3 regions of the Superficieibacter sp. BNK-5 genome follow, and region 3 is predicted to be linked to each of the others. Evidence: predicted binding sites of a transcription regulator. Region 3 holds the regulator's gene; each other region holds the start of a gene.
The links. Region 3 encodes PhoB, which activates phosphate uptake and scavenging genes when phosphate is short. Its sites were predicted from a motif close to CTGTCATAAAACTGNCNNAT; they were not measured.
Positions count from the first base shown of each region.

Region 1: a site for PhoB is predicted at 2,442-2,461, ahead of rpoH (RNA polymerase sigma factor RpoH). Genes of this name have one in related genera too.
Region 2: a site for PhoB is predicted at 3,165-3,184, ahead of glpT (glycerol-3-phosphate transporter). Genes of this name have one in related genera too.

Region 1 covers NZ_CP179893.1:1,699,377-1,706,581, forward strand. The annotation lists gene ftsY (signal recognition particle-docking protein FtsY) at 1-630, shown strand, start outside; gene ftsE (cell division ATP-binding protein FtsE) at 633-1,301, shown strand; gene ftsX (permease-like cell division protein FtsX) at 1,294-2,352, shown strand; gene rpoH (RNA polymerase sigma factor RpoH) at 2,623-3,477, shown strand; gene ACMGGS_RS08165 (4-aminobutyrate--2-oxoglutarate transaminase) at 3,653-4,918, shown strand; gene livJ (branched chain amino acid ABC transporter substrate-binding protein LivJ) at 5,136-6,239, shown strand; gene ACMGGS_RS08175 (DUF1778 domain-containing protein) at 6,594-6,863, shown strand; gene ACMGGS_RS08180 (GNAT family N-acetyltransferase) at 6,867-7,205, shown strand, end outside.
Region 2 covers NZ_CP179893.1:4,546,945-4,554,149, reverse strand. The annotation lists gene glpC (anaerobic glycerol-3-phosphate dehydrogenase subunit GlpC) at 1-167, opposite strand, end outside; gene glpB (glycerol-3-phosphate dehydrogenase subunit GlpB) at 164-1,423, opposite strand; gene glpA (anaerobic glycerol-3-phosphate dehydrogenase subunit A) at 1,413-3,041, opposite strand; gene glpT (glycerol-3-phosphate transporter) at 3,294-4,643, shown strand; gene ACMGGS_RS21775 (LysR family transcriptional regulator) at 4,673-5,545, opposite strand; gene ACMGGS_RS21770 (MFS transporter) at 5,730-6,920, shown strand; gene yfaE (class I ribonucleotide reductase maintenance protein YfaE) at 6,925-7,179, opposite strand; gene nrdB (class Ia ribonucleoside-diphosphate reductase subunit beta) at 7,179-7,205, opposite strand, start outside.
Region 3 covers NZ_CP179893.1:2,604,584-2,611,788, forward strand. The annotation lists gene sbcC (exonuclease subunit SbcC) at 101-3,244, opposite strand; gene sbcD (exonuclease subunit SbcD) at 3,241-4,443, opposite strand; gene phoB (phosphate response regulator transcription factor PhoB) at 4,620-5,309, shown strand; gene phoR (phosphate regulon sensor histidine kinase PhoR) at 5,331-6,620, shown strand; gene brnQ (branched-chain amino acid transporter carrier protein BrnQ) at 7,031-7,205, shown strand, end outside.

The DNA.
Region 1 (7,205 bases), 910 kb from region 3:
GAAGGCAAAACCCCGTTTGTCATTTTGATGGTTGGCGTCAACGGCGTGGGTAAAACCACCACCATCGGCAAACTGGCACGCCAGTTTGAGCAGCAGGGCAAATCGGTGATGCTGGCCGCGGGCGATACCTTCCGTGCCGCCGCGGTTGAGCAGCTTCAGGTGTGGGGTCAGCGCAATAATATTCCGGTAGTCGCGCAGCATACCGGTGCCGATTCCGCCTCGGTGATTTTCGATGCGATTCAGGCGGCGAAAGCGCGCCATATTGACGTACTGATTGCCGATACCGCCGGGCGTTTGCAGAACAAAGCGCACCTGATGGAAGAGTTAAAGAAAATTGTCCGCGTGATGAAAAAGCTGGATGTCGACGCGCCGCATGAAGTCATGCTGACGCTGGACGCCAGCACCGGGCAAAATGCGGTAAGCCAGGCCAAACTGTTCCATGAGGCGGTGGGGCTGACCGGGATCACATTGACCAAACTGGACGGCACGGCCAAAGGCGGGGTGATCTTCTCCGTCGCCGATCAGTTCGAAATTCCGATCCGTTACATCGGTGTCGGCGAACGTATAGAGGACTTGCGTCCGTTTAATGCGGGCGATTTTATTGAGGCACTTTTTGCCCGAGAGGATTAACAATGATTCGCTTTGAACACGTCAGCAAAGCCTATCTCGGCGGGAGACAAGCGTTGCAGGGGGTGACTTTTCACCTGCAACAAGGCGAGATGGCCTTCCTGACCGGGCATTCCGGCGCAGGGAAAAGTACGCTGCTTAAGCTGATCTGTGGCATCGAGCGGCCCAGCGCCGGGAAAATTTACTTCAGCGGTCACGACATCAGTCGGCTTAAAAACCGCGAAGTGCCGTTTTTACGCCGGCAAATCGGGATGATCTTCCAGGATCACCACTTGCTGATGGATCGCACGGTATTCGATAACGTGGCTATTCCGCTGATCATCGCGGGAGCCAGCGGCGATGATATTCGTCGTCGCGTTTCAGCGGCGCTGGATAAAGTCGGACTGCTTGATAAGGCAAAAAACTTTCCTATTCAGCTCTCCGGTGGTGAACAGCAGCGCGTGGGTATCGCCCGTGCGGTGGTGAATAAACCCGCCGTGTTGCTGGCGGATGAACCGACCGGTAACCTGGATGACGCGCTGTCTGAAGGCATTTTACGCCTGTTTGAAGAGTTTAACCGCGTTGGGGTCACGGTACTGATGGCGACGCACGATATCGGGCTGATTTCGCGTCGAACGTATCCGATGCTGACCCTCAGCGACGGTCATTTGCATGGAGGCCATCACGGTGAATAAACGCGACGCTGTGAATCATATCAGGCAGTTTGGTAATCGATTCGACCGCTTTCGTAAGCCGAAGGGCGCGTCCGGCGACGGTAACCGCGGTGCGCCAAAGCGCAGTAAACCTGCGCCAAAAGCTGCCTCCCGCAAGACTAACGTCTTTAACGAGCAGGTGCGTTATGCCTGGCACGGCGCGGTCCAGGATCTTAAAAGCAAGCCGTTTGCGACCTTCCTCACCGTGATGGTGATCGCCATTTCCCTGACGCTGCCGAGCGTCTGCTATATGGTGTACAAGAACGTCAGCGAAGCGGCGGCGCAGTATTATCCTTCTCCGCAAATCACTGTCTATCTGGACAAAGCGCTGGATGACGATGCCGCAGCCCGCGTGGTGGGGCAGCTTCAGGCAGAGCAGGGCGTCGATAAAGTCAACTACCTGTCGCGTGACGAAGCGCTGGGCGAGTTCCGTAACTGGTCAGGCTTTGGCGGCGCGCTGGACATGCTGGAGGAGAACCCGCTTCCTGCCGTGGCGGTAGTGATCCCTAAACTGGATTTCCAGAGCACCGACTCGCTTAATACCCTGCGCGACCGCGTCAGCCGCGTGCAGGGCGTGGATGAAGTGCGGATGGACGACAGCTGGTTTGCGCGTCTGGCCTCGCTCACCGGGCTGGTGGGTCGGGTATCGGCGATGATCGGCGTACTGATGATCGCCGCGGTGTTCCTGGTCATCGGTAACAGCGTGCGCCTGAGCATCTTTGCCCGCCGTGACAGCATTAACGTGCAAAAGCTGATCGGTGCGACGGACGGTTTCATTCTGCGCCCGTTCCTCTACGGTGGGGCGGTGCTGGGTTTCTCCGGCGCGCTACTGTCGTTGATCCTCTCAGAGATTTTAGTCATGCGCTTATCTTCAGCGGTGACCGAAGTGGCGAAAGTGTTCGGCACCCAGTTTTCGCTCAGCGGCCTCTCTTTTGATGAGTGCCTGCTGCTGCTGCTGGTGTGTTCGATGATTGGCTGGGTGGCCGCCTGGCTGGCCACGGTGCAACATTTACGTCACTTTACGCCTGACTAATGATTTTCTGATATACTCTTCCCCTGCAATGCAATATTCCCTGTGCAGGGGAAGCGTAGTCAACCATCCCCGTCTTCCCTTGCCTGACTCTTTCAATGATTTGTCACATTTTGTGCGTAATCTATTCACACAGTTGCATTGAACTTGTGGATAAAATCACGGTCTGATAAAAGAGTGGATGATATTCTCGTTGCTCATACGCACTGGCACGTTTGTTGCTGTACCCCAGAACAAGCCGCTGCCGGTAAGCTGTAAATTGAGAGGATTTGAATGACCAAAGAAATGCAAACTTTAGCTTTAGCCCCTGTTGGTAACCTGGAATCATACATCCGGGCTGCGAACGCATGGCCGATGTTGACGGCCGATGAAGAGCGGGCGCTCGCTGAAAAGCTGCATTACCAGGGCGATCTGGAAGCAGCTAAGACGCTGATCCTGTCACACCTGCGCTTTGTTGTTCATATTGCTCGTAACTACTCGGGCTATGGTCTGCCGCAGGCTGATCTGATTCAGGAAGGTAACATCGGCCTGATGAAAGCCGTGCGCCGTTTTAACCCTGAAGTAGGCGTGCGCCTGGTCTCCTTTGCCGTGCACTGGATCAAAGCTGAAATTCACGAATATGTGCTGCGTAACTGGCGTATCGTGAAGGTCGCCACCACTAAAGCACAGCGTAAACTGTTCTTTAACCTGCGTAAAAACAAGCAGCGTCTGGGCTGGTTTAACCAGGATGAAGTGGAAATCGTGGCGCGTGAGCTGGGCGTTACCAGTAAAGACGTGCGTGAGATGGAATCGCGGATGGCGGCGCAGGACATGACCTTTGATATGTCTTCCGACGATGAGTCCGATAGTCAGCCAATGGCACCGGTGCTCTACCTCCAGGACAAAACGTCTAACTTTGCCGACGGCATTGAAGACGACAACTGGGAAGAGCAGGCGGCGAACAAGCTGACCGATGCGATGCAGGGCCTCGACGAGCGTAGCCAGGCCATCATTCGCGCCCGCTGGCTGGACGACGATAACAAGTCCACGCTACAGGAACTGGCCGATCGTTACGGTGTCTCTGCGGAACGTGTGCGTCAGCTCGAAAAGAACGCGATGAAGAAACTGCGCGCCGCTATCGAAGCGTAATTCGCGTCATACCCCGATAACCCCTGGACACGTCCGGGGGTTTTTGTTTTCTGCCTCCCTACCATAATCCTTTCCTCTGTCTGACTCCTTACATTCACTGGCGTTAATTCACGCTATGGCAAACAATTAGCTGTGCGCTCTATTGGTTTCGGACTTCTTGTGGCAGGGGGTTATCGTGAGTAATGAATCACTCAATCAGCGGCGTTTACAGGCAACACCGCGCGGCATCGGCGTCATGTGTGGCTTCTATGCCGAACGGGCGGAAAACGCGACGCTGTGGGACAGTGAAGGACATGAAGTTATTGATTTTGCAGCCGGTATCGCCGTGCTGAATACCGGACATCGCCATCCGGACGTGGTGGCCGCCATTGAAAAACAGCTTCAGGCGTTCACCCATACCGCCTATCAAATCGTTCCTTACGAAAGCTATATTTCGCTGGCTGAGCGCATTAACGCCCGGGTGCCGATCGATGGCGTGGCGAAAACCGCGTTCTTCACCACCGGCGCTGAGGCGGTAGAAAATGCGGTAAAAATAGCGCGCGCTTATACCCGCCGTCCGGGCATTATTGCTTTTGGTGGCGGCTTCCACGGCCGTACCTCTATGACTCTTGCGCTGACCGGCAAAGTTGCGCCCTACAAAATTGGCTTCGGCCCGTTCCCTGGCTCCGTCTTCCATGCGCTTTACCCGAACGAACTGCACGGCGTCAGCACGGCGGATGCGCTGAAAAGTCTCGAACGTATTTTCAAAGCCGATATCGGGCCGGATCAAGTGGCCGCTATTATTCTGGAGCCGGTGCAGGGTGAAGGCGGATTTAACATCGCGCCGCCGGACTTTATTCAGGCGTTGCGTGAATTGTGTGACACCCACGGGATTTTGCTGATTGCCGACGAGGTTCAGAGCGGCTTTGCCCGTACCGGCAAACTGTTTGCGATGGAACATTACGCGCAAAAAGCGGATCTTATCACCATGGCGAAAAGTCTGGCGGGCGGCATGCCGCTCTCTGCCGTGGCCGGGCGCGCTGACGTGATGGATGCGCCAGCGCCGGGCGGCCTGGGCGGAACGTATGCGGGGAATCCGCTGGCGATTGCCGCCGCGCATGCGGTACTGGATGTGATTGACGGAGAACAGTTGTGCGCCCGCGCCCGTGAACTGGGGGCGCATCTGGTGGAAGTGCTTAATAACGCCCGCTCAGAGTGCGCATTCATTGCCGATGTTCGTGCGCAAGGCTCAATGGTCGCGGTTGAATTTAACGATCCGCAGACCGGCCAACCTTCGCCAGAGTTTACCCGACAGGTGCTGGAAACCGCGCTGGGCGAAGGACTGCTGCTGCTGAGTTGTGGCGTCTACGGCAATGTCATCCGTTTTCTCTACCCGCTGACGATCCCGGAAGCGCAGTTCCGCAAGGCGCTGGATATTATTTATCGCGCGTTGACGCGCTAAATCTGCCATTTTTCCCCGGTAGCGCTGCGCTTGCCGGGGATCCCCTTCTGCCGCTTCTTATTACTGCGACAAATTAGCTATTCCAAAATCATAAAAATGGGGTATGTTTTAGCATAGAATGCTGAAAAGACACGATCGGCACTCTTACAATCAAAATAATGTGTCGCATAACAACATCACAACACACGTAATAACCGCAATAATGGGGAATCTCAGGATGAAAATGAAGGGTAAAGCGTTACTGGCAGGATGTATCGCGCTGTCGTTGAGCAACATGGCGCTGGCTGAAGACATTAAAGTGGCCGTGGTCGGCGCAATGTCAGGCCCGGTAGCGCAGTATGGCGACCAGGAGTTTACCGGCGCTGAACAAGCCGTCGCCGATATCAACGCCAAAGGTGGTGTGAAAGGCAACAAACTGACCATCGTAAAATATGACGATGCCTGCGACCCGAAACAGGCGGTGGCGGTAGCAAACAAAGTGGTTAACGACGGCATTAAATATGTTATCGGCCACCTGTGCTCATCCTCAACTCAGCCCGCGTCGGATATCTATGAAGACGAAGGTATTCTGATGATCACCCCAGCGGCAACCGCGCCGGAACTGACCGCCCGTGGTTACAAGCTGATTCTCCGTACTACCGGTCTGGATTCCGATCAGGGGCCGACTGCCGCGAAATATATCCTTGAGAAAGTGAAGCCGCAGCGCATCGCGATTGTTCACGATAAACAGCAGTACGGCGAAGGTCTGGCCCGTGCGGTTCAGGACAACCTGAAGAAAGGCAACGCGAACGTGGTGTTCTTCGACGGTATCACCGCAGGCGAGAAAGATTTCTCCACCCTGGTGGCGCGTCTGAAGAAAGAAAACATCGATTTCGTTTACTACGGTGGTTATCACCCGGAAATGGGTCAGATCCTGCGCCAGGCGCGCGCGGCGGGTCTGAAAACGCAGTTTATGGGACCGGAAGGGGTAGCGAACGTCTCGCTGTCTAACATCGCCGGCGACTCCGCCGAAGGCATGCTGGTGACCAAACCGAAGAACTACGATCAGGTTCCGGCGAACAAACCAATTGTGGATGCGATCAAAGCGAAGAAACAAGATCCGAGCGGCGCATTCGTGTGGACCACCTACGCAGCGCTGCAATCTCTCCAGGCCGGTCTGAACCAGTCTGACGAGCCGGAAGAAATCGCTAAATACCTGAAGGCGAATAAAGTCGAGACGGTGATGGGGCCGTTGTCCTGGGATGAAAAAGGCGACCTGAAAGGTTTTGAATTCGGCGTCTTTGACTGGCACGCCAACGGCACGGCGACCGACGCGAAGTAATGATTTTGCTTAACCCTCTCCGTTAAGGGTGCCTCTTATACACAAATCCTCCGGCAACATTGTCGGAGGATTTTTTTGAATCTTTTCTGTCTATGGTCGGCCTCATCGACCAGTAACGCTGGTGCCGTGTGACGGCGGATTACGGGGGAGCGTCCTTCAGTTTCTTCATTTGCGCTTATATATTCATTTGTTTGTTCGTTATGGTTATCAATATCATGATCAGGAGATCTGAACGAGAGGCAGCCGTTTAGGGGAGGGTATTCCTTTGGAAACTCTCCTCACCCCCATGTTGAAATACGCGCTTACTGGGATTATTATATGTACGGATTAACACCGTACATATTGAGAGGAACTATGCCTGTACTAAAGAAACAGCGCATCGATCTCAGGCTCAGCGATGACGATAAAGGCATGATTGAAGAGGCGGCTGTACTCACCAACCAGACAATCACTCAATTTATGCTGCGCAGCGCGTCTGAACGTGCCGCACAGGTGATTGAACAACATCGTCGGATGGTCCTGAATGATGAATCGTGGGCGCGTGTGATGGATGCACTCAGCAACCCACCTGAACCCAATGAAAAACTGAAAAAAGCAGCCAGACGTCTACAAAACATGGAGTAAAGCGTGGACGAGTTAATTATTGAGCTTTTTGCTGACGCGACAGAATATAACCTCAACGAATTTGACTGCGGCGAAGAGACATTAAACCGCTTTTTATTTGAACATCTCAGGCGTCAGCACCATAGAAAAAGCCTGCGTGGCTATGTGCTCAGAACCACAGGGCCTGTTCCTGCTGTTTTGGGGTACTACACGCTTTCCGGGAGCTGCTTTGAAAAAGCGTCTCTTCCCTCAAAAACGCAACAGAAACAAACACCTTATCGAAACGTGCCCAGCATCACGCTCGGGCGTCTGGCCGTAGACAAAAGGCTTCAGGGCCAGGGATGGGGAACCATGCTTGTAACC
Region 2 (7,205 bases), 1.9 Mb from region 3:
CAATATTTCAGCGCCTCGTCATACAGCGCGCCATCTTTCAGACGCAGCCGTTCGCCGTCCGGCCCGGCCTGTTTCGGGCCGGGATAGCGCGGGTTGACGCGGCTCACCGGGCAGGCAGTGGTACAAACCGTGCATTTTATGCAGCTTTCAAAACGCGTGTCGCTCATGACTGACCTCCGGCAAGCGCGATAATGCGCTGGGCGGCAAATAGCGCGGTAACGGCTGAGACGCCGCCGCCGCAACCCTGGGCAATCGGATCGAATCCGCCAAGTACCGCGCCGACCGCGAAAACATTGGTAAGGGTTTCACCCTCCACTTGCGGACGCAGGCGACTATCGACCTTCACGCCAAATTGTTGCCACGGTTGAGGGGCGAAAAAATCATGCGCGTACCAGTCGACGCGGGTGGCGGTTTGCCGGACCTCAAGCCCTAAAACAGGTTCACGAATGCCGTTGCGTTCGGCCACCAGGCCATTGCTGAAAAAGCTGCCGCTGGCAAGGACCACAAAACGTGGGCGCAGCGGAATATCCGCATGATGACGGGTCCAGACATCGCTCACCCTCCCTTCGCACAGCGTGACCCGCCTAACCTCGTCACCAGGCAGCCAGGTGCCGCCGGATTTGACGAACTGACGCTGTAGCTGACGATGCAGACGCAGGCCAGGGACCGACGGCGGCAATGTTGGCAATAAATGCAGCGAACAGGGGAGCCGTTGGTTTAACCACTCGCAAAGGCGATGATCTTCCAGGCCAAAGCAGGCGGGCATCAATAGCGCGTCGCAGCGCAGCGCCAGCGGCAGGAGGGCCTGATAAAGCTGCGGCCAGTGCGCTTCATCGTCCAGCACGCGGGCGATAGTGACGGCGCGAAATTCCGTGGGATTGTCGCGCAGCACATCCAGTTCGGGCAGGTCGATTTCGGCGACCTCCACCTCTGACCCGTATTCGCGCAGCGAGGCGGCTGCCAGATGGGGCTGGAAATCCATCATGCCGCTAATGCCTGTCACGCAAATTCGCCGGACAGGCAGCGGCGCAACAGGAACCTCTTGCGGGCTAAGCCAGGCGCTGCGCAGTGTGCCGAGCGGCGTCACGCGGGAGTGATTGCGGCTGAGATTTCCCTGCATTAACGCCCCGCATTCCGCCAGCAGGTGCTGCGTTTGTTGGGCCAGTGTAAGCACCGTTTCCACCCCCAGCAGCGAATATGGATGGTCGGGGGCCATCGTGCCGATCCTCTCCAGCCCCGTGCGAATGTCAGTCACTGGCGTGCCATCCGGCAGGACGCTTAACAGATCGAGCGATCCGGAGGAGAAGGCGAGGGCGCTTTGCCCCCGGCTGACAATCGCGCAGCGCAGACCTGCGTTCTGTAATCGCAGCCCGCACAACAGGCCCGCCAGACCGCCGCCGATAATCACCGCATCAAATCTCATGTTTTTGCTCCTTCTCAAGCCCGCACAGGCCCTGATAAACCCAGCGCGTGAATTCACTTTCGCGCAGCGCATCGCCCCACGCGACGGGCTGGACGCCTTTCCAGCGTTCGTTAAGAAAGTCGGAAAGCTGGCGCAATGACTGGGCTGACGTGGTGACGTTAAACCGCTGGAGCAGCCCCGCGGCGCGGCAGGCGCACAGTTCGCCCTGGCAGGTGCCCATGCCGACGCGGGTGCGACGGCGCAGATCGAGCAGGCTGTTGACCGCCAGATTTTCCACCGCATACTGGACTTCCCCGGCGGTCACAGCTTCACATTCGCACACCAGGCTGCGGTGCAGGCGGCCTTCGCCCAGCCAGGAAGGCGTGCGGTCGCCGTGACGGTACACCGCTGAGCCGCGCAGCGGTGCAGGAAGGGAGATCATGCGTTGCAGCGTGTGTTCCACCGGCCCCTGCGATCCGGGCAGCGGCGTGCTGGCGGTGGTGCAGGGCTGGTGATTTCCCAGCTTGCGGCACACGGCGTCGGTTGCCCATTCCGCCATCAGCCGGTAGGTCATCAGTTTGCCGCCGGTGATCGTAATAAAGCCTTCCATGCCGTCGCGGCTGGCGTGATCGAAGAGAACAATGCCCCGGCTGACGTTACGCCCGCTCGGATCGTCATCGCTGGCGACCAGCGGACGCACCCCGGCATAGGCGCGTAAAATACGGGTCTGCGCCATAATCGGCGACAGCTTTTCCCCCTCGCGCAGCAGAATATCCACTTCCTCTGCCGTCACCCGATTCTGGTCAATCTCAGCGTAATCAATATGCAGGGAGGTGGTGCCAATCAGCGAAATGGTATCGCCAGGAACCAGAATATCGGCGTCGGAGGGTTTGCGGCAGCGGTTGATCACGTGCTGATTAATACGATGATCGAGGATCAGCAGCGATCCTTTGGCCGGAAACATGCGAATGCTCAGGTCGGCATACTCCGCGATGCGCTGGCCCCAAATCCCTGCCGCGTTGACCACCACCGGGGCATGAAGCGTCTGCGCTTCGCCGGTCAGATGGTTAATGACATGCACGCCGCACACCGTTGCGCCGTTGCGCACCAGCCCGGTGACTTCGTGGGCGGTAAGAATGGTGGCACCGTGCTCGCGGGCATCCAGCATATTGGCGGCGGTCAGGCGGAAGGGATCGAGGGTGCCGTCCGGCACTCTGACTGCGCCTGTTAAGTGTGGGTTAACCGCGGGTTCAATCCGCCGGGCCAGGGCTGGGTCGATAATCTCCGCGCGAATGCCGGCAGTTGCGCAGGCGCTGACAAAGGTTGCCTGAAATGACAACTCATCCTCCGGCAGGGTAATAAACAGGCCATCGGTAGGTTCAACGCAGTGGCGGGCGATGCGTTTGAGGATCTGATTTTCACTGATGCATTCGCGCGCCGATTCGCCATCGGTCACCGCATAACGTGCCCCGCTGTGCAGCAATCCATGATTGCGCCCCGTGGCACCCGTCGCGATATCATGACGTTCCACAAGCGTAACCCGCAGCCCGCGCAGGGCGCAGTCGCGCGCGATACCGGCACCCGTGGCTCCGCCACCAATGACAATCACATCACTTTCCTGCGCTAACGGTGCCTTCATCGTGTTCCCCTTACTGTTCGTTTATTAACATTTAGCCATATAAAACGCAGGGAATGTTTGATTTCGAGCACATTCGCGCATTTTACGAAGATGAAATGTGACGCCATGCGCCTTTCTGAACATTTGTTATAAAAATGTAACAATCTGTGCTTTACTTCAGCGTGTGGTTTCCCATTTTTTAACTTGCTGAACACACCTGAAGCAGACCTTCTGCTTTTTACCTCTGAATATGACATGGCCACGGAGGCTATTATGCTGAGTATTTTTAAACCTGCTCCTCATCGGGCGCGCCTGCCGGAGGCGGAAATTGACCCGGCGTATCGTCGACTGCGCTGGCAAATTTTCCTGGGGATCTTCTTCGGTTATGCCGCCTATTATCTGGTGCGGAAAAACTTTGCCCTCGCTATGCCATATCTGGTCGAGCAGGGATTTTCACGCGGCGACCTGGGTTTTGCGCTGTCGGGGATTTCCATCGCTTACGGCTTCTCCAAATTTATTATGGGTTCGGTTTCTGACCGGTCGAACCCGCGGGTTTTCCTCCCGGCGGGCCTGATTCTGGCGGCGGTGATGCTGTTTATGGGCTTTGTGCCCTGGGCCACCTCCAGCATCGCCATCATGTTTGTGCTGCTGTTTATCTGCGGCTGGTTTCAGGGCATGGGCTGGCCGCCGTGCGGACGCACGATGGTTCACTGGTGGTCGCAAAAAGAGCGTGGCGGGATCGTCTCGGTCTGGAACTGCGCGCATAACGTCGGTGGCGGTATCCCTCCGCTGCTATTTCTGATGGGGATGGCGTGGTTTAACGACTGGAAAGCGGCGCTCTATATGCCGGCGTTTGCCGCGATTGTGGTGGCAGTGATTGCCTTTTCCCTGATGCGCGATACCCCGCAGTCATGCGGCTTGCCGCCTATTGAGGAATACAAAAACGACTATCCGGACGACTACAACGAAAAAGCGGAAGAGGAGCTGACCGCGAAGCAAATCTTTATGCAGTACGTGCTGCCCAACAAACTGTTGTGGTATATCGCGATTGCTAACGTATTTGTTTACCTGTTGCGCTACGGCATTCTCGACTGGTCACCGACCTATCTGAAAGAAGTGAAGCATTTTGCGCTGGATAAATCCTCCTGGGCATACTTCTTATATGAGTATGCCGGGATCCCCGGTACGCTGCTGTGCGGCTGGATGTCGGACAAAGTCTTCCGCGGCAATCGTGGTGCGACCGGCGTCTTCTTTATGACGCTGGTGACCATTGCCACCGTGGTCTACTGGCTTAACCCGCCGGGCAACACGACGGTCGATATGATCTGCATGATTACCATCGGCTTTTTGATTTACGGGCCGGTGATGTTGATTGGCCTGCACGCCCTGGAGCTGGCACCGAAAAAAGCAGCGGGTACGGCGGCGGGCTTTACCGGGCTGTTTGGTTATCTCGGCGGATCGGTAGCAGCCAGTGCGATTGTCGGTTATACCGTCGATTTCTTTGGCTGGGACGGCGGATTTATTGTGATGATTGGCGGCAGCGTGCTGGCCGTGCTCCTGCTGATTGTGGTGATGATCGGCGAGAAGCGTCATCATGCCGCGCTTGCGCAGAAGCGACGTTAAGCCTGGTCGGGCGGCGCAATGCCGCCCGACTACTTCACATTAATGGAATGTTGCAGGCAGGCATTGAGCAACGCGAGCGGGCTACCGCTGATGGGTTCTTCTTTACTGACCAGCGAAATAGTGCGGTAAAAGGTCGGCTCCAGCGGTACAGAGCAGAGATTATGCTCCACGCTTTCCAGCGTCAGCTCAGGTAACAGGGCGATTCCCAGACCCTGACGAATAAAACTGATGGCTGTTGCCGGATGATTAAATTCATATTTAATCCTGGGCGTGATGTTATGCTCTTTAAACAAACTCATAATACTTAATTCATAGCGCCCTTTGCTAATAATCAGCGGTTCGTTAAATAACGCCTCAAGAGAGACGCTGTTACGCTGCGCAAAAGGATGCTGTTCAGGCACTACCACGCAAAATTTATCGGTATAGACCGGGACAGAATACATGCCATTTATTGGAAAATGGACAAAGCCAGCATCGATATCTTCTTTTTGCAGCGAATCTATTATTTCCGCGCTGTTGGCTTCATAGGGAATAATTTTAATATGCGGATGGTGGGTTTCAAAATAGCGCACGATACGCGGCAAAATACAGGCGCAGACGCTGGGAAAGCAGCCAATGCGGATTTGCCGGGCGGGAGTATGTTTCTCCTGCTCGGCGATTTCGCGGATGGCGTTCACCTCATGCATGATAGCGCGTACCCGCGCCACAATCCGTTCGCCGGCCGCCGTGAGGTGTAGCGCTTTGCGCCGCTCGCGGATCAGGATCTTGATACCAAGTTCTTCCTCAATGGCAAAAATTGCCTGACTCACGGCGGACTGGCTCATATACAGGCGTTTGCCCGCTTCCGTAAAGCCGCCGTATTCCAGCACCGCCAGAAGAGCATTCATTTGAATAATGGTCATAAGTGTTTTCTAATTAATATCATTAAAACGATTAATTTTACTAATCCTGCGCGTAAACTTATACTTTTTCTGTCGATTAACTCACAAAATGACGCACAGTATTTATAAGTCTGGTGAATGTATTCCAGTGAACTATTTTCAGGACATTGCAGACCTGCGCGCCGTCTGAACAGGTTTATTTTCTATGAAAGAAAAGCTCTGGACAAAGGATTTTTGGGCCATAACCATTATCAGCTTTATTATATTTTTTGTGTTTTATGTGCTCCTGACCTTACTGCCTATTTATATCGCCGATAATTTGCACGCCACCGCCGATAAAGCCGGACTTCTGGTGACGTTCTTCCTCGGCGCGGCAATTATTATCCGGCCTTTTGCCGGGCAGTGGGTGGGTAAATATTCGAATAAAACGGTTCTGGTGCTTTCTTCTCTGGCTTTTTTGGTCATCACTGCGCTATATCCTTTCTGTCATTCGATTGAAGTCTTGCTGTTAATTCGCGTGCTTCATGGTGTCGCCTTTGGGGTGATTACGACAGTGAAAGGAACGATTTCCGCGCGGTTGATACCGGCCTCCCGACGTGGAGAGGGCATCAGTTTTTTCTCTTTAGCCATGGGCCTGGCCATGGTGGTAGGGCCGTGGGTGGGGCTTAATATGGCGCGGCACGCGCTGTATATTCCCGCCTTCTGGCTCTGTACCGCTGTGGCGGTGCTGGGGATCCTGCTCTCCTTTATCGTTGCCGTTCCGCCGGTAATCCGCCATGCGGATGGCTCGGCACCGAAGCTGGGCTTCGCCGCGATGTTCGACCGCGCCGCGTTACCGTTCGCGCTGGTCACTTTCTTTATGACCTTTGCCTATGCGGGAGTATCTGCTTTTCTATCGCTTTACGCCCGCGAGCTGGATTTAATGGCGGCGGCCAGTAACTTCCTGCTCTGTTACGCCGTGTTCCTGATGATATGCCGTACTTTCACGGGCAATGTCTGCGACAAAAAAGGGCCGAAGTATGTGGTGTATCCCTGCCTGCTGGCCTTTACTGTCGGGCTGGTGGTGCTGGGCTATACCCACGGTAGCGTGACCATGATCCTGGCCGGTGCGCTGATTGGTATTGGCTATGGTTCGGTGACGCCGGTATTCCAGACGCAAATTATTAGCTCGGTCGAACCGCATAAAATCGGTGTTGCCAACTCGCTGTTTTTTAACGCGATGGATGCTGGTCTGGCGATTGGTGCCTTCATCATGGGCTTAATGGTCGAGGGAATAGGGTACAGAGCGATTTATCTGGTAGGGGCGGTGGTGGTAGTGCTTGCTGGCGCGCTGTATATCGTGCAGATGAAAATGCGCGGCAACGTCAAACTGGTTTCCACCAAAGAACTGCATTAGTCACTCAGATCTCGATTTCAATATCCCCTTTTGCCCTGCAACAGCAGGGCAAAATTTCACCGGGCTGAATGAACGCCAGCGGTTGCGTCAGCCATTCTACCTGACCTGCCACCAGCCGGGTGCGACAGGAGCCGCAATACCCTTCACGACACTGATATTCCACCGTCACCTGATGAAATTCCAGCGCGGCCAGCAGCGACGGGTGTTCATCCTGGCACAGCAAATGTGTGCCAGTGAGGCAGAGCGTCACCCGACTCATCAGAGCTGGAAATCGCTCAGGTCGTC
Region 3 (7,205 bases):
AAGCGCAGCGCCGCCGGGCATATAACGCCGCCGTGCCAGCGCCGTACCCCAACCCTGTTTTACTCTGTTTCGCTTGCCCACCCGCGCGAATGACGCATCGTCATTCCCCGACGGCGAATACTCTGTCGAGCTTGCTATACCCCAACCCGTTCACTTTTTTCACCTTAATCTGCACCGGGATGCGCTCCTTCATCGCCTCGACGTGACTGATGACCCCAATGGTTTTGCCGGTGGCGTTCAGCGCATCCAGCGCGTCCAGCGCGGCATCCAGCGTTTCGCTGTCCAGGGTGCCGAACCCTTCGTCGAGGAAGAGGGAATCAATGCGCGTTTTATGACTTACCAGGTCAGAGAGCGCCAGCGCCAGCGCGAGGCTGACGAGGAAGCTTTCACCGCCGGACAGAGTACGCGTGTCGCGTACCGCATCTGCCTGCCAGGTATCAACCACCTCCAGTTCCAGCGCATCGCTAACCTTCCGTTTGAGCAAATACCGGCCGTGCAGACGGTTAAGCTGTTTATTCGCCAGCCAGACGAGATTGTCGAGCGTCAGGCCCTGAGCGAATTTACGGAATTTATCGCCGTCACGGGAACCAATCAGACCGTTAAGCAGGCTCCAGTCGGCGAGTTCTCGCGCGGCTTGCTCAATATGCTGCATCAGCGTCTGCTGGTGCTGGCGGTTATCCGCATCCTGTTTTAACTGCTGGCGGATCTCGCCTTGCCGTAAGCCGATGTCGCGAAGCCGCTGATTCAACTGCTCCAGGGTGAGCCGGATTTGCTCCCCATTCTGCTCCGGCGAGAGTTCTTCGGGCATGTGCTGCTGATGCGCCTGTCGCTGGTTTTGCGCCTGTACCGCCAGCGTCTGACACTGCTGAAGCTGGCTTTCCAGCGTTTGTTTCAGGGACTCCAGCTGGTGACGGGCTGGTTCATCCAGTAGCGCGGCCAGAAATGCCTGGCGATCGGCGAACTGGCTGGCGCTAAGCGCGGCATCAAATTGCGCCTGCGCCTGGTGTAAACGCGATTTTTCCAGCGTTTCCTGTTGCTGCAGGGTTTGCCACTGGCTCTCCAGCTTCACGCAGTCGTCATGCGTGCTGCGCCAGTCCTCCAGCGACTCTGGCCCTGAAGCAAGCGTTGCCCCGGTTTGCGGCAACGTTTCCAGTAGCGGAATAAGCTGCGCCAGCGCCTCCTGAAGGGAGGTCAATTCCGTCTGGCGGGTTTGCCACGTCCGGGCTTCTTCTTCCCGCGCCGCCAGCCAGGCGGATTCATCGCCTTCAGCAGGCCAGCTCAGCGACAGCGCTTGCAGCGCCGTTTCCAGCGTCGTCCGCTGGGCAGTGATGTGTTGGGCGAACCCGGCGATTTGCTGGCTCAGCTCAGCAATCTGAATCTCCAGACGTTGACGCTGACTCAACTGATGGAGCTGCTCTTCATAGCGATCCTGCTCCTGCTGCCACGGCGTGATGTCGTCCTGCGGTTGCAGGGCTATTTGCAGCGTGGCGCTAAGCGTCTGCCATTCCTGGGTAAGTGCTTGCTCCTCCTGAGTGAGCGTCTGGATCTCGCTTTCGTCGCGTTGCTGCTGGCGTTGCAGCGCATCTGTCTGGCCGCGAAGTTTGCCACCTTCATCGGCCAGCGATCTGACCTCTTTTTCCAGCGCATCACGGCGGGCCTGATTCACACTGGGTTCGAGCGTGCGATACTGCTCGACGGCAGGATGGGTCGTGGAGCCGCAGAGCGGGCAAGGGTGGCCGGATTGCAGCAGCGCGCGTTGGCTCTCCAGATCCTTAATGCGCGCTTCAAGCTGGCAAAGGGTCTGCACATCCACAAGCTGCTGATTTTTTTCTTTATAACGCTGGCGCAGATTGACAATTTTTTCATTTAACGCGGCGTATTCCGTCCGGGATGCCTGAACGGTGCCGTGTAGCTTTTGCAGGTTCTGATGGACAGCGGACAGACGCATATGTAATGCGTTTAGTCGCTGGCGCAGCGGGCGCTGTTGTGTATGACGCGCCTGCGCCTCGCTGACTTCTGGCGGCGTAAGGCTGAGCGTCACGGCGGGCAGCGCAGCCAGTTCACGCTGATGGCCGGCTAATTGCTGCTGGTGTTGTCGTAGCTGAGCATTGTCGCGCGTTTGCTGGGTAAAGGCGTGCCGCCAGCCTGTCAGTTCGCTGCTCCACAAACGCCAGCGATCGTGCTCCTGAAGCCAGTCAGTCAGATGTTTATGCGTCGTTTGCAGCGACGCCTGCTGATGTTCCGCGCTGGCCCGCAGTTGAGCGCGCCGGGTTAATGCGCTCTGTAAGCGAGCATTCACTTCCTGCGTCTGCCGCTGCGTTTGCTCCGCGGCGCTGGTCTGCTCTTGGCAGCGGCTCCACAGAGGACGCAATTGTTCTGCGGGCTGGGCCAGCGTTAATGCGGTCAGTTGCGGTTGCGCCTGAGCCAGCGCCTGTTGCGCTGCGGCGAGGGCCGTTTGTGAACGCTGATGCTCCTCATCCAGTTCATGCTGGCGAGTCAACCAGTTAAGATGATGTTGCGTCTGCATTTGCAGGCCTGACTGCTGACGTTCCTCGTCAGTAAGCGCCTGCAAACCTTGCTCCAGCGTCTGCTGCTGTTCCGCGCTGAGCAGGGCCACGCCGGTGGCCTGCGCCTGCAGCGTTTCCAGTGCGGTACGGGTAGTTTTATGCTTTTCAAATACCATCGCTGAGATGTGACCGTAAATCTCGGTGCCGGTCAGTTCTTCCAGCAACTCCGCACGCTCGCCGGGTTTGGCATTCAAAAAGGCCGCGAACTGACCCTGAGAAAGCAGCATTGAGCGGGTAAAACGCTCGTAATCCAGCCCGGTCAATGTGGCGGTCAGTTCCAGCTTATCTTTCACTTTATCGGCAAGGATTTTGCCATCGGCACAACGCGCCAGCTCTACCCTCGGAGCCTGCAAATTACCATCTGGCTGATTGCGCGCGCGGTTCTGGCTCCAGAAAGCGCGATAGGCTTCGCCTTTAACCTCAAATTCGACCTCGGCCAGACAGTCGGCGGTGTCGCGGGTCATAAGATCATTTTGCGATTGCGACAGCGTGCTAAGGCGCGGCGTCTGGTGATACAGCGCCAGGCAGATCGCATCCAGCAGCGTCGTTTTACCTGCCCCCGTCGCGCCGGTGATGGCGAACAGGCCGTTGCTGGCAAACGGTTCTGCAGCGAAGTCAATTTTCCACTCGCCTTTCAGTGAGTTCAGGTTTTTCAGGCGCAGACTGACAATTTTCATGCTTCATCCTCCCCGGACAGGGTTTCCAGCGTTTGACCGAAAAGGGTAAACAGCCGCTTTTGCTGTGCCTCATCGAGATCTTCCTGCGTCAGTCGGCGCTCAAACACGTCTTCAACACTCAATTCGCTGAGCGTTTCGCGCAATTCACCTTCCAGAATACGCTGGCGGTGCTCGCGGCTGCGTCTGACTAAAAGCACCTCAACCGGTAAACCCTCGGTCAGGGCCTGAATACGTCGCTGAATATCATGCAGGTATTCCCCGCTGGTGATTTCGATATCCAGCCAGACCTTCGGCGTCGCGGGCGCATCACGCCACTGTATAAGCTGCTCGCTGATACTGGCAAAATCGCCTTTGATCACAGCCAGCGGCTGCATGACGGGAACCTCAAGCGGTGTCACTTCAGCGAGTTTGCCCTCCGCAAAGGTGACCAGGTTGACGCTTTTATTTTTTCCCGTCTCATCAAAGCTCAGTGAAATGGGCGAACCGCAGTAGCGAATGTGCTCGCTGCCGTTAATTTTTTGCGCGCGGTGGATGTGGCCCAACGCGAGGTAATCGACGGGCGGAAAATTTTGCGCCGGGAAGGCGTCCAGCGTGCCGATATAAATGTCGCGCACGGCATCGCTTTTGCTGGCTCCGACGGTCGTCAGGTGTCCGCTGGCGATAATCGGTAATGGCTGCTCACCCCGCAGCTCGCAGGCGTCCTGATACTGCTGCTGATAATAATCTGTGATGGCCGTCAGCAGACGTTGCTGCTTCTGGCTGCCGGATTGACCTGCCTGGCTAATCACCATGTCGCGCGGACGCAAAAACGGCACCGGGCAAAACACCGCGCCCGGCGTGCCGTCGCGCTTTAACAGAAGGTGCGGTTTATCGCCTGCGCTGGCAATGACGGTCGTTTTGAGAAACGCCAGAATGTCGCGGGATTCGTTAAGCGTGGCCACCGAATCATGGTTTCCCGCCAGCACCACCAGATGACAGCCGGTCTGCTGTAAATCGACCACGAAGCGATAATATAACTCGCGGGCATAGCTCGGCGGCGACCCGGTATCAAAAATATCGCCTGCCACAATAATGACATCAACCTGCTGCGTTTGAGCGGTCTCCAGCAGCCAGTCAAGAAAAGCGCTATGCTCAGCGGCACGGCTTTTACTGTAGAAATTCTGGCCGAGATGCCAGTCTGAGGTATGAATGATGCGCATGTCGGTTCCGTGGCAAAAAAGCGTATAGCGGATTATACCCCCTGAAGCAGGTGGGGCGAAGCCGACTGTCACATCGCGTTTACGCAATCGTCACATGGTCATCTTTTTCATAAATCTGTCATAAATCTGACGCATAATGACGTCGCTATCCATAATGATGATAAACAGGGTAAAAAATGGCGAGACGTATTCTGGTCGTAGAAGATGAAGCTCCAATTCGTGAGATGGTTTGCTTTGTTCTCGAGCAAAATGGCTTTCAGCCTGTAGAAGCGGAAGATTATGACAGCGCGGTAAATCAGCTCAATGAACCCTGGCCAGACCTGATCCTGCTGGACTGGATGCTTCCCGGTGGTTCCGGCATTCAGTTTATTAAACATATCAAGCGTGAAGCACTGACGCGCGAAATCCCGGTGGTGATGCTCACCGCACGCGGTGAAGAAGAAGATCGCGTTCGCGGACTGGAAACCGGGGCGGATGATTACATCACCAAGCCGTTCTCGCCAAAAGAGCTGGTGGCGCGTATCAAAGCGGTGATGCGCCGTATTTCCCCGATGGCCGTTGACGAGGTCATTGAAATGCAGGGATTGAGTCTCGATCCCTCCTCGCACCGGGTTATGACGGGTGAAAGCCCGCTCGACATGGGGCCGACTGAATTTAAGCTCCTGCATTTCTTTATGACCCATCCCGAACGTGTTTACAGCCGTGAACAACTGTTGAATCATGTCTGGGGAACAAACGTGTATGTTGAAGACAGAACGGTGGATGTCCATATCCGCCGCTTGCGCAAAGCGCTGGAGCAGAGCGGGCACGATCGCATGGTTCAAACCGTTCGCGGCACGGGTTATCGTTTTTCGACCCGTTTCTGATATCTGACAGGAGTGTGACGCGTGCTGGAACGTCTGTCATGGAAAACGCTGGTTTTTGAACTGATTATCTGTTGTCTGCCTGCGCTGATACTGGGGGCATTTTTCGGCTATCTGCCGTGGTTTTTGCTGGCGGCGGTGACCGGGCTTCTGGTCTGGCATTTCCTGAATTTGCTGCGTCTTTCCTGGTGGCTGTGGGTCGATCGCAGCATGACGCCGCCGCCGGGGCGCGGTAGCTGGGAACCTCTGCTTTACGGGCTGCATCAGATGCAGCTACGCAATAAAAAGCGTCGGCGTGAGCTGGGCAACCTGATCAAGCGTTTTCGCAGCGGCGCAGAATCGCTGCCGGATGCGGTAGTGCTGACGACCGAAGAAGGCACGATTTTCTGGTGTAACGGCCTGGCGCAACAGGTACTGGGGCTGCGCTGGCCGGACGATAACGGACAAAATATTCTTAACCTGCTGCGTTATCCCGAATTTACGCTCTATCTGAAGCATCGCGATTTTAGTCGGCCATTAAATCTGGTCCTCAATAATGGCCGTCATCTTGAATTTCGCGTGATGCCATACAGTGAAAACCAGCGGCTGATGGTGGCGCGCGATACCACGCAAATGCACCAGCTTGAAGGCGCAAGACGCAATTTCTTTGCCAACGTCAGTCATGAGCTGCGCACGCCGTTGACCGTATTACAGGGTTATCTGGAGATGATGCAGGAGCAAACGCTGGAGGGAGCACCGCGTGATAAAGCGCTGCATACCATGCGCGAGCAGACGCAGCGCATGGAATCACTGGTGAAACAATTATTAACCCTCTCGAGAATCGAAGCGGCACCTGCGCTGGCCCTCAATGAAAAGATTGATGTGCCGATGATGCTGCGTGTGATCGAGCGCGAGGCGCAAACCCTCAGCCACGATCGCCATACGCTACGCTTTACCGTGGATGATTCGTTGAAAGTGCTGGGCAATGAAGAACAATTGCGTAGCGCTATCTCTAATCTGGTGTACAACGCGGTGAATCATACGCCTGCCGGAACCACCATTTCGGTCAACTGGCAGCGCGATCCGCATGGCGCGCTGTTTGCGATTGACGATAACGGACCGGGTATTGCTGCCGAACACATTCCGCGTCTGACCGAGCGTTTTTATCGTGTCGATAAGGCCCGCTCACGGCAGACTGGCGGTAGCGGTCTGGGGCTGGCCATCGTGAAACATGCCTTAAATCATCATGACAGCCGCCTGAATATCGCCAGTAAGCCGGGAGAAGGAACGCAATTTAGCTTTTTGCTTCCGGAACGATTCATTGCCAGAAATTAGCGTATTTATCGCGCTTGTAAGAGTAACTTTCCGCAGACCAGCCCAGGCTGGTCTGTTTACTTTGCAGGCAAGCGAAACGGATACCATTTCCTCGCGCCTGCTGCTTTTTTGTTCGAATGATCAGCCATCAGTTTTTCTGATAACTGGTCCATCATGCTGGTTGAATATTATGAATTAGCATAATCATCTGGTTTTACGATCCCACCTTGCTTTAAAACGTTATAAGCGTTTAAATTGCGCCCCAGAGGCTGTCATACCGACTGCTTTTGCGTGATAAATCGAAAAACTATACTTCATCACGTCAGTCAGGGAGCATATCCCGCTGGAAATATATGCAATTGCTGCGCTATCGTCCCGCATGGAAAGCAACAATTCATTTACAACACCACATCCACAGGCAGTAAATATTTATGACCCATCAGTTAAGATCTCGCGACATCATTGCTTTGGGCTTTATGACCTTTGCGCTGTTTGTTGGCGCTGGCAATATCATTTTTCCTCCGATGGTTGGTTTACAGGCGGGCGAGCACGTCTGGACGGCGGCAATTGGCTTTTTAATTACCGGGGTCGGCCTGCCGGTACTGA